Regions from separate parts of the Streptomyces sp. Ac-502 genome, predicted to be linked through region 1. Evidence: riboswitches for the same ligand, from Rfam matches in the RefSeq annotation. Region 1 holds a riboswitch; each other region holds the start of a gene.
The links. Region 1 has a riboswitch for cobalamin ahead of ACEXOX_RS09060 (ABC transporter substrate-binding protein). Riboswitches for the same ligand answer to the same signal wherever they lie in the genome.

Region 1 (4,032 bases):
GGATGGCCGTGGGCCCGCTCGTCGCGGGGCCGTTCGTGCTGTCGTCCCCCGGCCCGCTGTTCCTCGTCGTGACGGCGCTGTTCGCCGTGGTCGCCGTGGGGCATGCGCGCCTGCCGGCGGTGGGTCCGGAGAAGGACCGGCCCGGCAGCGCGCCGGTGGCGGGCCAGGGCCTGCTCACCGGCATCGCCGTCCTCCCCTTCGTCGCCAACGGCCTGGCGTTCTACCTCTACTTCCACTTCCAGCACTACCTCGCCGTGTACGCCGTGGAGCGGGCGTCCAGCGAGTTCTACAGCCTGGTGCTGCTGACCTGCTTCGTGCTGGTCATCGTCGTCCAGCCGCTCGCGTCGGGCGCCATCCGGCGGATGAGCTACCCCCTCGCCCTGGCGATCGGGTTCACGGGACTGGCCGCCGGGATGGCGGTCCTGGCGGCCGGGACGCGGACCGCCCTGCTGGCGGGCGGTGTCCTGATCACGCTCGGCGACATCGTGCTCTTCCTCAAGAACGACCTGGAGGCCCTGCGCCGCAGTCCGCGCTCGGACGCCGTGGTCTTCGGACAGCAGCGGCTCGCCGCGGGGCTGGGCGCCTGTGCCAGCGGTGTGCTGGGCGGGCAGCTCTACGGCTTCGGCGAACGCGCCGGGCACGCGGGCTGGTTCTGGCTGTTCGCCGCGGCCCAGTGCGTCCTGCTGCCGCCGCTCCTGCTGACCCTGCGGCGCGGGCGCGGGCGCGGTACGGCTCCGGCCGCTCCCGTCACCGCCGATGACCTCACCCCCGTCACCCCTCTCACCGACCCCATAGACCCCACGGACCTCACGGAAGGAAAACCGGTACCCGATGACGCACACGGGCGGATTCCAGGACGATGATTTCTGGACCGAGTTCTACGACTTCCTCTTCTCCGACGGGCGCTACGCCCAGGCCGAGGAGCTGCTCGACACCTCTCCCCTGCTGTCCTTCCCGGCCGGGGCCCGGGTGCTGGACCTGTGCTGCGGTCCGGGGGTGTTCACCGTTCCGCTCGCCCGCCGGGGCTTCGGCGTGACGGGTGTCGACCGCAGCCCGGTGATGCTGGACCGCGCCCGGAAGCGGGCCGCCGACGCCGGGGTCACCGCCCGGTACGTCCAGGCCGACATGCGGGAGTTCGTCGAGCCCGGGGCCTTCGACGTCGCCCTCAACCTGTTCACGTCGTTCGGCTATTTCGAGGACCCCGCCGACAACGCCCGTGTGCTGCGCACGATGCACGACTGCCTGGCGCCCGGCGGGACCCTGCTTCTGGACATGGCCGGAAAGGAACTGCTGGCCCGTAAGGTCACACCGCCGAAGGTGGTGCAGCGCGGTGCCGACCTGCTGGTGCAGACCGACACGGTGCTGGACGACTGGGCGCGGCTGCGCAGCGACTGGGTGCTCGTACGGGGCGACCGGGTGACGCGTACCAGCCTGGTCTGGTTCGTCTACAGCGCCGTGGAGTTGCGGCGGATGGCCGGGGAGGCCGGCTTCCAGGAGGTCGAGATCTTCGGCGGCTTCGACGGCCGCCCGTACGACCAGGACGCCGAGCGGCTGGTGCTGCGGGCGGTCCGCGCGGCGTGACCGGGGCGCCGGGCCGCACGGCGGGCCCGGCGCCCGCACATCGTAGGCGGCGCGCGGAACCGTACGCGCGCCCTTTGCCCCCGGTCCGACCGACCGTAATATCACCTGGTCATCACCGCGACGGGAGACAGGAAGCCGGTGCGAGTCCGGCGCGGTCCCGCCACTGTGACCGGGGAGTGACCCTTCATCAGGCAGATCGGGCCACCGCGCGCGGCGCGGGAAGGCCGGGGGAGCGTCGATCCGGGAGTCAGGACACTGGCCTGTCGCGGGCCCGTTCCGAGGAGCGCGGACTCCGCAGGAGGCTTTACGTGTACGACGGCACGACCCGTCCCCCTCTTTCTCCCCCACCGCCCGGCGGCGCCGGTTGCGGCGCGCCACGGCACCGGCGGTGGCCCTCGCCCTGTCCGCCGTCCTGCTGGGCGGCTGCGGCACATCGCGGGGCACCGCGGACGACGCGGGGCCCGCGGCCACCGCGGCGAAAGGTTTCCCGGTCACCATCGACAACTGCGGCATCCGTACCACCTACCGGAAGCCGCCCTCCCGGGTCCTCACCATCCACCAGCACCCCGCCGAACTGATGCTGGCGCTGGGGCTCAAGGACCGCATGATCGGCACCGCCTTCCCCGACTCGGCCGTCCTGCCGGAGCTGCGCGCGGACTACAAGGCGCTGCCGCAGCTGGCGAAGAAGGAACCGTCCTTCGAGACCGTTCTGGAAGCCGATCCGGACCTCGTCTACGGCGGGTACGCCAGCGCCTTCGCCGAGAACGAGGGCCGCTCGCGCAAGGCGTTCGCCGATGCCGGGATCAACACCTACCTCAACCGCGAGTACTGCGGGAAGAAGCAGGTGTCCATGCAGGACGCGTACGACGAGGTCCGCACCGTCGGCAGCATCTTCGGCATACGGGAACGGGCCGACGAGCTGGCCGCCGGCCTCAAGGGGCGGGTGGACCGGGCCGCCCGAGCGGTCAAGGGCGCCCCGGCCGTACCGGTCTTCGTGTACGACAGCGGCGACAAGGCGGCCTTCACCGCCGGCGGCAAGAGCCTCGGCACCGAGATCATCCAGCTCGCGGGCGGCCGCAATGTGTTCGCCGACCTGGACAAGGTCTTCGGTGACGCGTCCTGGGAGCAGGTCGTCGACCGGAAGCCCGAGGTCATCGCGATCTACGACTACGCGGGGGCCGGGAGCGTCGAGCAGAAGAAGAAGTTCCTGCTGTCGCAGCCCGCTCTCGCCGACGTGCCCGCTGTCAAGAACAAACGGTTCGTCGTCCTGCCGCTGACCGCGACCCTGGTGGGGGTGCGGCCGCCGTACGCGGTGCAGGAGCTGGCCCGCGCCCTGCACCCCGAGCGGTTCCGGTGACCGCCGCCGCCGGGACGGCGGTCGTCCGCGAGCACCGGCACGAGGCGCCGCCGCGCCGCCGGTCCTTCGCCGTCACCCTCGTCGTCCTCGGCGTGCTGCTGCTGGTCTCCGCCACGGCGGGGATGGCGATCGGGTCGGTGCACGTACCGCCCGGCGAGGTGTGGGGCATCGTGACCCACGCGCTGGGCGCCGACCTGCCGGACCCGGGGTGGTCCCGGGCGCGCGAGACCATCGTGCTGGACGTACGGGCGCCGCGGGTGGCGCTCGGCGCGGTGACGGGCGCGGGGCTCGCGGTGATCGGTACGGCCATGCAGGCGCTGGTCCGCAACCCGTTGGCGGAACCGTACCTGCTGGGCGTCTCCTCGGGTGCGTCCCTGGGCGCCGTCATGGTGATCGTCTTCGGGGTGAGCCTGTTCGGCCCGCTGTCGCTGCCGGCCGCCGCCTTCGCCGGAGCGCTGCTGACCCTGCTGCTCGTCTACACGACGGCCCGTACCGGCGGGCGCATCACCTCGGTACGGCTGGTGCTGTCGGGAGTGGCGATGGCGGCGGTGCTCACGGCGGTGATGGACGTCCTGCTGCTGACCTCCGACCGGGGCAACGAGGCCCGGGCGGTCCTCGCCTGGACCCTCGGGGGCCTCGGCGGGGTCCAGTGGGGCACGCTGTGGCTGCCGGGACTGGCGCTGCTGCTGGGCATCGCGGTCCTGCTGGTCCAGGCCCGGTCGCTGAACCTGCTGCTGGCGGGCGAGGAGGCCGCCACCACGATGGGGCTGGACGTGGCCCGGTTCCGGGCCCGGATGTTCGTCCTGCTCTCGCTCGTCACCGGCGTCCTGGTGGCCGCGGCCGGGCCGATCGGCTTCGTGGGGCTGATGCTGCCGCACGTGGTGCGGCTGTTCGTGGGCGGTGACCACCGCCGGGTGCTGCCCGCCGCCGCACTGGCCGGCGCGGTGTTCCTGATCTGGGCCGACATCGCGGCGCGTACCGTCGCCGCGCCCATGGAGATCCCCGTCGGCGTGCTGACCGCGCTGTGCGGCGGGCCGTTCTTCCTGTGGCTGATGCGCCGGGACGCCCGCCGCACCGTGCACCGAGGAGTGGCA
Region 2 (4,032 bases), 1.6 Mb from region 1:
TCATCGCCAAGCTGACCGCGGCCGGCGCGCCCGACAGCCACCTGGCGCCCCTGCGTCAGGTGCGCGCCAAGGGACCGGTACGTGATCTCCCCGGGCAGCGGGCGGCGCTGCCCGATCGCCCGATCGAACCCGGCGCCCTCCTCGACCTGCCCGGCCGCCGGCTGCGCGCCGTCTGGACACCGGGCCACACGCCCGGCCACGTGTGCCTGCACCTGGAGGAGGAGCATCCGGCCCAGCGGCCCGGCCACGGCCGGCTCTTCTCCGGCGACCACCTGCTGCCGGGCATCAGCCCGCACATCGGGCTCTACGAGGACCCGGACGACGCGACGCCCGCCGACCCCCTCGGCGACTACCTGGCCTCCCTGGAACGCGTCGCCCGGCTGGCGCCCGCGGAGGTGCTCCCCGCCCACCAGCACGCGTTCACGGACGCGGCCGGCCGGGTCCGCGAGCTGCTCGCCCACCACGAGGAGCGGCTGGCCGGGCTGCGCGCGCTGCTCGCCGTACCCCGTACGCCGTGGCAGCTCGCCGAAGCCATGGAGTGGAACCGGCCGTGGGAGCGGATCCCGTACGCGTCGCGCACCATCGCGGTCGCGGAGGCGGAGGCGCATCTGCGGCGGCTGGTGCGGCTGGGGCTGGCGGAGGCGGTGCCGGGGGCTCCGGGCGCGGTGGGAGCGTCGGGAGCAGCGGGGGCCTCGGGGCCGGAGCCGGTGACGTACCGGGCGGTGTGAGGCCTGCACCTGCCGGCCAGCCCGTACCCGGGGCTCCCCGGCCCGCCGGTTAAGGTGTGCGAGACAATTTCATCCTGTGCCCGATCGGGGGAAGCCGGTGGAAATCCGGCGCTGACCCGCAACCGTGATCCGACGCGTACGGCACCGTACGCCCGGCGAGCCGGAGCACCCGCTGGGGCACGACCAAGGCTCCCGCCACCGGAAGGCCGCGCCTCCTCGCGCGGACGGCCGGTGCGCGGCACCGTCGAGGTATGCGGAGCTGAGCCCGGTGCCACCGCGGCCGGTCACCGACCGGCGGGCGGCGGGGCGTCCGAGTGCGGCTGCGCGTCCACCGCGGCACCCATCACCGGCCCACCGCGGACCCACCGCAGCGACCTGATCCGAGAGGCACCGACCCGATGGCCACCACGGCTTCCCAGGCTTCCCTGGCTCCCAGGGCTTCCACGGCCCCCACCTTCGCCGCCCTGGCGCGCCGCGCCGCCGCGGCGCTGGCGGGGGCCGCCGTGCTGTGCGCGGCCGGTGCCCCCGTGGCGGCCGCCGACTCCCCGCGCCCGCCGCGCAGGCGTCGAAGCTGCCCGACGGGCTGTACGGCAGCAAGGACCCGCAGTTCGACGGCGTGTGGCGGCAGTCGCTCGCCCTCCTCGCGCAGCGCACCGTCGGGGTGCGTCCGTCGGTGACGGGCGTCGACTGGCTCGCCGGGCAGCAGTGCTCCGACGGCGCCTTCAGCGCCTACCGCGCCGACCCGGCCAAGGCGTGCGACGACAAGACGATGCGGGACACCAACCAGACGGCCGCCGCGGTACAGGCGCTGGCCGCGCTCGGCGGGCACGACGACGCCGTGCAGAAGGCCGTGAAGTGGCTGAAGTCCGTACAGAACGACGACGGCGGCTGGCCCTCGATGGGCGGCTCGCCCAGTGACGCCAACTCCACCTCCGTGGTGATCGGCGCGCTCAAGGCGGCGGGGCAGAAGCCGGAGTCCGTGCGGAAGGGCGGCAAGTCCCCGTACGACGCGCTGGTCACCTTCCAGCTCGGCTGCGACGCGAAGGAGGGGAGCGCGGCGCGTTCGCCTTCCAGCCCAAGGACGGCAAGCTGGCCCCGAACGCGGACGCCACGGCCGCCGCCGTGCTCGGCGGGCTGGGCGACGGCTTCGTCGTCGACCCGGCGGGCAAGGACGTCAACGCGCCGGTCAAGCCCCTGAAGTGCGACGGTGGCGCGGCGGACCAGGACGCGAAGCGCGACCCGAAGCAGGCCGCCGAGGGCGGCGCCGCCTACCTGGCCGCGGTGCTCGGCGCCAATGGCCGGCACCTGAAGTCCGCGATGCCCGGTGCCGAGGACCAGCCCGACGTCGGCAACACCGCCGACGCCGTGGTGGCCCTCGCCGCCGGCTCGCACGGCGACGCCGCGCAGGCGCCGCTGAAGTGGCTGGAGAAGAACTCCGCGAACTGGGCCAAGGAGGCCGGCCCGGCCGCGTACGCGCAGCTGGTGCTCGCCGCGCACGCCGCGGGCGCCGACCCGCGCTCCTTCGGCGGCGCCGACCTGGTCGCACAGCTGAACGCCACCGGCCCCAAGCCGGCCGGCAGCTCCGCGCCGTCCGCCGCGCCGGAGAAGGACGCGCAGGACCAGGACGAGCAGAACTCCGGCGTGTGGTGGATCTTCGGCATCGTGTTCGTGGCGAGCATCGGCGCCGGGTTCCTGCTCAGCGGCCGCCGGAAGAAGAGCGACGTCTGATGCGCCCGCCGCGGTCCCGCTCCGCCCGCCTCCTCGGCGCCCTGGCCCTGGCCGGTACGGTCACGGGCCTGGGCACGGCGCCCGCCCAGGCGCAGGAGTACCGCTACTGGTCCTTCTGGGACGGGCCCGCCGCCGGCGCCCCGGCCTCCGGGGACGGCGGCTGGTCGTACGCGACCGAGGGGCCGGCCACCAGCCGCCCCCGGGACGGCGCCGTGGCGGGCTTCCGTTTCACCGTCGGCGCCGACTCGGCGGCGGTCGGCAAGCCGCGGCGCGCCGCGGACTTCGCCGCGATCTGCGGGAAGACGCCCGCGCAGGACGGCACCAAGCGCGTCGGCCTGGTCCTCGACTTCGGTACGAAGGCGGAGGCGGCGGCCGGGGAGAACCCGCCGCCGATCCGTACGGAGTGCGCGCGGCTGCCGGAGGACGGGACGGTCGGTGACGCGCTGGCGGCCGTCGCCAAGCCGCTGCGGTACGACGCGAGCGCGCTGCTGTGCGCGATCGCCGGGTATCCGAAGGCGGGGTGCGCGGACAAGGCTTCCGGCTCCGGTTCCGCTTCCGGTGCGCCGGACCCGGGTGCTTCCGAGGGCGCTTCCGCCTCCGGCGAGCAGGCGGCGGACGACGATTCGGGCGGCCCCTCCGCCGGACTGATCAGTGGCATCGCCGTCGTGGTCGTCCTGGGCGCGGCGGCCGGGTGGCAGGCCCGCCGCCGTCGCGGATGAGCGCCCGCGTCGCCGCCGCCCCCGCGCCACCCGCTCCACCGCGTTGCACGCGGGCGCCTGGTGGCTGTGGGCGCTCGGCCTGGCCACCGCGGCGTCCCGGACGACCAACCCGCTGCTGCTGGGCCTGCTGATCGGCGTGGCCGGGTACGTCGTCGCGGCGCGCCGCACGGACGCGCCGTGGGCCCGCTCGTACGGCGCGTTCCTGAAGCTCGGCCTGCTGGTGATCGGCATCCGGCTGGTCTTCGCGTTCTTCCTGGGCTCGCCCATCCCCGGTACGCACACCCTGGTCACGCTGCCGGAAGTGCCGCTGCCCGAGTGGGCGCGCGGGGTGCGCGTCGGCGGCCGGGTCACCGCGGAGGGCATGCTCTTCGCCTTCTACGACGGGCTGAAGCTGGGCACCCTGCTGATCTGCGTCGGCGCCGCGAACGCGCTCGCCAGCCCGGCCCGCCTGCTGAAGTCCCTGCCGGGGGCGCTGTACGAGGCGGGCGTCGCGGTCGTCGTCGCGATGTCCTTCGCGCCCCACCTCGTCGCCGACGTCCAGCGGCTGCGCGCGGCGCGTCGGCTGCGCGGCCGCCCGGACCGGGGCGTCAAGGCACTGCTCCAGGTCGGGCTGCCGGTCCTGGAGGGCGCGCTGGAGCGTTCGGTGTCGCTGGCGGCGGCGATGGACGCGCGCGGTTACGGCCGTACGGCGCAGGTACCGCCCGCCGTACGGCACACCACCACCGCACTCACCCTCGGCGGCCTGCTCGGGGTCTGCGCCGGTACGTACGGGCTGCTGGCCGACACCGGAGCCGCGTACGGCCTGCCGGTGCTGCTCGCCGGACTCGTCGCGGCCCTCGGCGGGCTGTGGCTGGGCG
Region 3 (4,032 bases), 4.1 Mb from region 1:
GCCGGGCGCCGCATCGACGGCATCGATGCTGTGCGCCGGCCATGCGAAGGGGATCCTGGTCCTCTTGACCGTGTACGGACCGAACGAACTGGACACCACGCAGGGCGCCCGCCAGCTCTCCCGGCAACTCGACCGTCTCGCCGCGCACGGAGGCACCGCATGACCGAGAACAGTGCACCGGCCGAGGAGGGGGCAGACGCCGCCCCGGACTCCTGCCCCGCCTTGTGGCCGCCGTCGCGGTCTGTGCCGTCCTCGGCACCGGCATCGCCTACGGGATCACCTCGGCCGACCGTACCGACCTGCCCGGCCTGGGCACGCCGGACGACGGCCGCTGGACGTACCCGGAGCAGCACCGGCCGCCGCTGCCCCGGGGCGCCTCGGCCCCCTTCGCCGGCCAGGCCCTCTCCGATCGCGGCATCCACCACGCCGAGCTCGGCGCGCTGCGCCTGTCCGCCCCCGAGGACGCCACGGTGGATCTCGACAAGAAGAGCGGGGAGGGCACGCCGGACGCCGCTCCCTTCACCGGGGAGTACGCGGCTCCGTACAACGATCTGCTGCGGCGACACCTGGCCGACTACGCCCCGCGGCGCACCGCCTCGCGAGGCTGGACCATGCCGGACGGCACCCGGTCCCGGGTACACCTGCTCCAGTTCGACAGCGCCGCGGTGGCCGAGTTCTTCCGGCTGACCGTGCTGAGCGACGTGCGCGGCCCGGCCGTCTTCCTACGGGACGCACAGACCGTCGGACGGGACCACGCGTACGAGAAGGCCGTGCCGAAGGTAGCGGGCTCGGCCATCGGCGGCTGGTCCGGGTCCGGGGCGGAGCTCTACAAGGAGACGGGTTCCGAAGGCGCTCTCTCGGTGCGGTACGCCTACCTGTCCGCCGGCGACACCATCGCCCTGGTCGTCCACTCCCGCCCCGGCGGCACCGTACCGACGGCCTTCTACCAGTCCGTCGCCCTCCAGCAGCATCTCCTGAGCTGAACCGGCGGCGCCGGGTCTCCCGGGGGCGTCAGGCACCCGGGCGCCCGGCGGGACCGACCTCACAGCGCCGCCACCGAGCACGCCGACTAGACTCGCTTCCGGTCCGTAACACCTCACTCCGTCCGAGGAGCGCGCTCGTGCTTGAGGCAGTCTTCACCACCCTGCTCGTCCTGGTCGCCGTCGGCGTCGTCGCCTTCGCCGGGCTGACCTGGAAGAAGCTGTACCAGGGCCAGCGCTAGACCCACCGAACACACCAGACTTCCCCCGACACAGATCGCCTGAGCTGATGATCGAGATCCCGTCCGACCTGAACCCGGCCCTCGTGCCCCTCGCCTTCCTGCTCGGCAACTGGGAGGGCGCCGGCGTCGCCGACTTCCCCGGCTCCGAGAAGTGCAACTTCGGCCAGGAGGTCACCTTCACGCACGACGGCCGTGACTTCCTCGAATACACCTCGCACAGCTGGGTGCTCGACGGCGAGGGCAAGAAGGTCGCTCCGCTGGAGACCGAGTCCGGCTACTGGCGCATCGACAAGGACCGCAAGGTCGAGATCGTGATGATCCGCGACGGCGGCGTCGCGGAGGTCTGGTACGGCGAGCTGGCCGACCAGAAGCCGCAGATCGACCTGGCCACCGACGCCGTGGCGCGGACCGCGGCCTCCGGCCCGTACACCGGCGGCAAGCGCCTGTACGGGTACGTGAACAGCGACCTGATGTGGGTCGGCGAGAAGGCCACCCCCGAGGTGCCGCTGCGCCCGTACATGTCGGCGCACCTGAAGAAGGTCGTCGACCCGCGCGAGTGGGCCAAGGACATCAAGGACCTGCCGGACGACGGCATCGCCTTCTTCAAGTAGCCGAGCCGGACCTCCACAGGTCCGCTCATCAGTACAGACAGTCGCAGAGCGCCCCGCGGGGAAGTCCGGTGAGAGTCCGGCGCTGACCCGCAACGGTGTGCGGAACACGCGTTCCGCCAGCCCGATCACCCGCGGGGGCGCCGGTTCCTGATCAACTCGCCGTGGACTGCGAGGGGACACCGCCGCGGGCCTCGCGCCACGCGGCGTCACCCCGGACCGTACGGACGCGGCCCGAGCCGAAGGCGTACGCCCCTTGGCCGCCCCAGCCCGTACCGCCGCCCCCGCCTCCGCCCCCGTCGGGCCCGACGGCGACCGGCCCCGTACCGGCTCGCCGCTGCCCACCGTGCCGCTGGTCGCCGGGCTCGCCCTCGTCCTGCTCGCGTCCCTGGTGTGCGGTGTCGGCCTCGGCGCCTCCGGCGTCGGCTGGGGCGAGGTGCTGCGCCATCTCGGCGCCGGGCTGAGCGGCGGCACCATCACCTCCGACGAGGTCTCCGCCTACACCATCGTGTGGGAGCTGCGCTTCCCGCGCACGCTCCTGGCCGCCGTCGTCGGCGCCGGGCTGTCCGCCATCGGTGTGGCCGTCCAGGCCCTGGTGCGCAACGCCCTCGCCGACCCCTTCGTGCTCGGCATCTCCTCCGGCGCCGCGGTCGGCGCCAACGCCGTCCTGCTCTTCGGCTCGCTCGGCGCGCTCGGCGTCTGGGCCCTGTCCACCGCCGCCTTCGGCTCGGCACTGCTGGCCATGGTGCTGGTCTACGCGGCGGCCCGCAGCGCGCACGGCCTGACCCCGCTGCGCCTGGTCCTGACCGGCTCCGCCATGTACTACGGCTTCTCCGCCCTCTCCACGCTGATGGTCTTCGCCGCCGACCGGGGCGAGGCGGCGCGGTCCGCCATGATGTGGCTGCTCGGCAGCCTCAGCGGGGCGGGCTGGGGCTCGCTGCCGGTCGCCGCGGTGGCGGTGGCCGGGGCGCTGCTGTACCTGATGCTCTCCGCGGGCCGCCTGAACGCGCTGGCCATGGGCGACGAGTCGGCCGCCGCGCTCGGTGTGGACCCCGGGCGGCTGCGCCGGGAGCTGTTCGCGGTCACCGCGGCCGTCACCGGCGCGGTGGTGGCGGTCAGCGGGGCGATCGGTTTCGTCGGGCTGATGGTGCCGCACGTGACGCGGATGCTGGTGGGCGCCGGGCACCGGCGGGTGCTGGCGGTGGCGCCGCTGCTGGGCGCGGTGCTGATGGTGTGGGTGGACATCCTGTCCCGGGTGCTGCTGGCGCCGGTCGAGCTGCCGGTCGGAGTGATCACCGCGGTGCTCGGCGTGCCGGCCTTCGTGCTGCTGATGCGGCGGCGCGGCTACACGTTCGGAGGCGGGGCCTGATGCGAGGTCCGATGCGGTGCCTGATGCGGTGCCTGATGCGGGGTCCGGTGCGGGGTCACGGCGGTACGTACGGAGGCGGGGCCTGATGCGGGTCGACATCGACGCGGTGTCCGTGGACGTGGCCGGCGCGCGGCTCGTGCACGACATCACCCTGCGAGCGGACAGCGGCCGGATCGTCGGGCTGGTCGGGCCCAACGGCAGCGGCAAGTCCACCCTGCTGCGCTGCGCCTACCGCGCGCTGCGCCCGGCCGCCGGGACAGTACGGCTGGACGGCACCGACCTGCACGCCATGGGCGTACGCGAAGGGGCCCGGCGCCTGGCCGCGCTGCCCCAGGAATCGGCGACCGAGTTCGGGTTCACGGCCGCCGAGGTCGTCGCGATGGGGCGGCTGCCGCACCAGCGCGGATCGGGCCGGCCGAGCGCCGCCGACCTGCGGGTGTGCGAGGACGCGCTGGAGCGTACCGGCGCCGCCCACCTCGCCGGCCGGGCCTTCCTGAGCCTGTCCGGCGGCGAGAAGCAGCGGGTGCTGATCGCCCGCGCGCTGGCCCAGGAGCCGCGGGTGCTGGTGCTGGACGAGCCGACGAACCACCTCGACATCGCGCAGCAGCTGGAGCTGCTGGCGCTGGTACGGGACAGCGGGCTGACGGTGCTGACCGCGCTGCACGACCTGAACCTGGCGGCCGGGCACTGCGACGAGCTGTACGTCATCTCCGGCGGGCGCATCGTCGCCTCCGGCGCGCCGCACGACGTGCTGGGCCCGGAGCTGCTGGCCGAGGTGTTCGGGGTGCGCGCGCACCGCGTACCGCATCCGGAGACCGGCGTCGTCCAGCTGC

Region 2: another riboswitch for cobalamin. It lies ahead of ACEXOX_RS16180 (prenyltransferase/squalene oxidase repeat-containing protein); the one in region 1 lies ahead of ACEXOX_RS09060 (ABC transporter substrate-binding protein).
Region 3: another riboswitch for cobalamin. It lies ahead of ACEXOX_RS27610 (FecCD family ABC transporter permease); the one in region 1 lies ahead of ACEXOX_RS09060 (ABC transporter substrate-binding protein).

The regions. Positions count from the first base shown of each region.
Region 1 is NZ_JBHFFO010000001.1:2,006,079-2,010,110, forward strand. It holds gene ACEXOX_RS09050 (MFS transporter) at 1-863, shown strand, start outside; gene ACEXOX_RS09055 (class I SAM-dependent methyltransferase) at 832-1,581, shown strand; cobalamin riboswitch at 1,671-1,860, shown strand; gene ACEXOX_RS09060 (ABC transporter substrate-binding protein) at 1,970-2,938, shown strand; gene ACEXOX_RS09065 (FecCD family ABC transporter permease) at 2,935-4,032, shown strand, end outside; gene ACEXOX_RS09070 (ABC transporter ATP-binding protein) at 4,032-4,032, shown strand, end outside.
Region 2 is NZ_JBHFFO010000001.1:3,588,817-3,592,848, forward strand. It holds gene ACEXOX_RS16175 (MBL fold metallo-hydrolase) at 1-728, shown strand, start outside; cobalamin riboswitch at 786-920, shown strand; partial or broken gene ACEXOX_RS16180 (prenyltransferase/squalene oxidase repeat-containing protein) at 1,127-2,456, shown strand; gene ACEXOX_RS16185 (SCO2322 family protein) at 2,456-3,175, shown strand; gene ACEXOX_RS16190 (energy-coupling factor transporter transmembrane component T) at 3,108-4,032, shown strand, end outside.
Region 3 is NZ_JBHFFO010000001.1:6,068,891-6,072,922, reverse strand. It holds gene ACEXOX_RS27625 (hypothetical protein) at 1-163, shown strand, start outside; gene ACEXOX_RS27620 (hypothetical protein) at 225-983, shown strand; gene ACEXOX_RS27615 (FABP family protein) at 1,270-1,833, shown strand; cobalamin riboswitch at 1,861-1,985, shown strand; gene ACEXOX_RS27610 (FecCD family ABC transporter permease) at 2,087-3,199, shown strand; gene ACEXOX_RS27605 (ABC transporter ATP-binding protein) at 3,285-4,032, shown strand, end outside.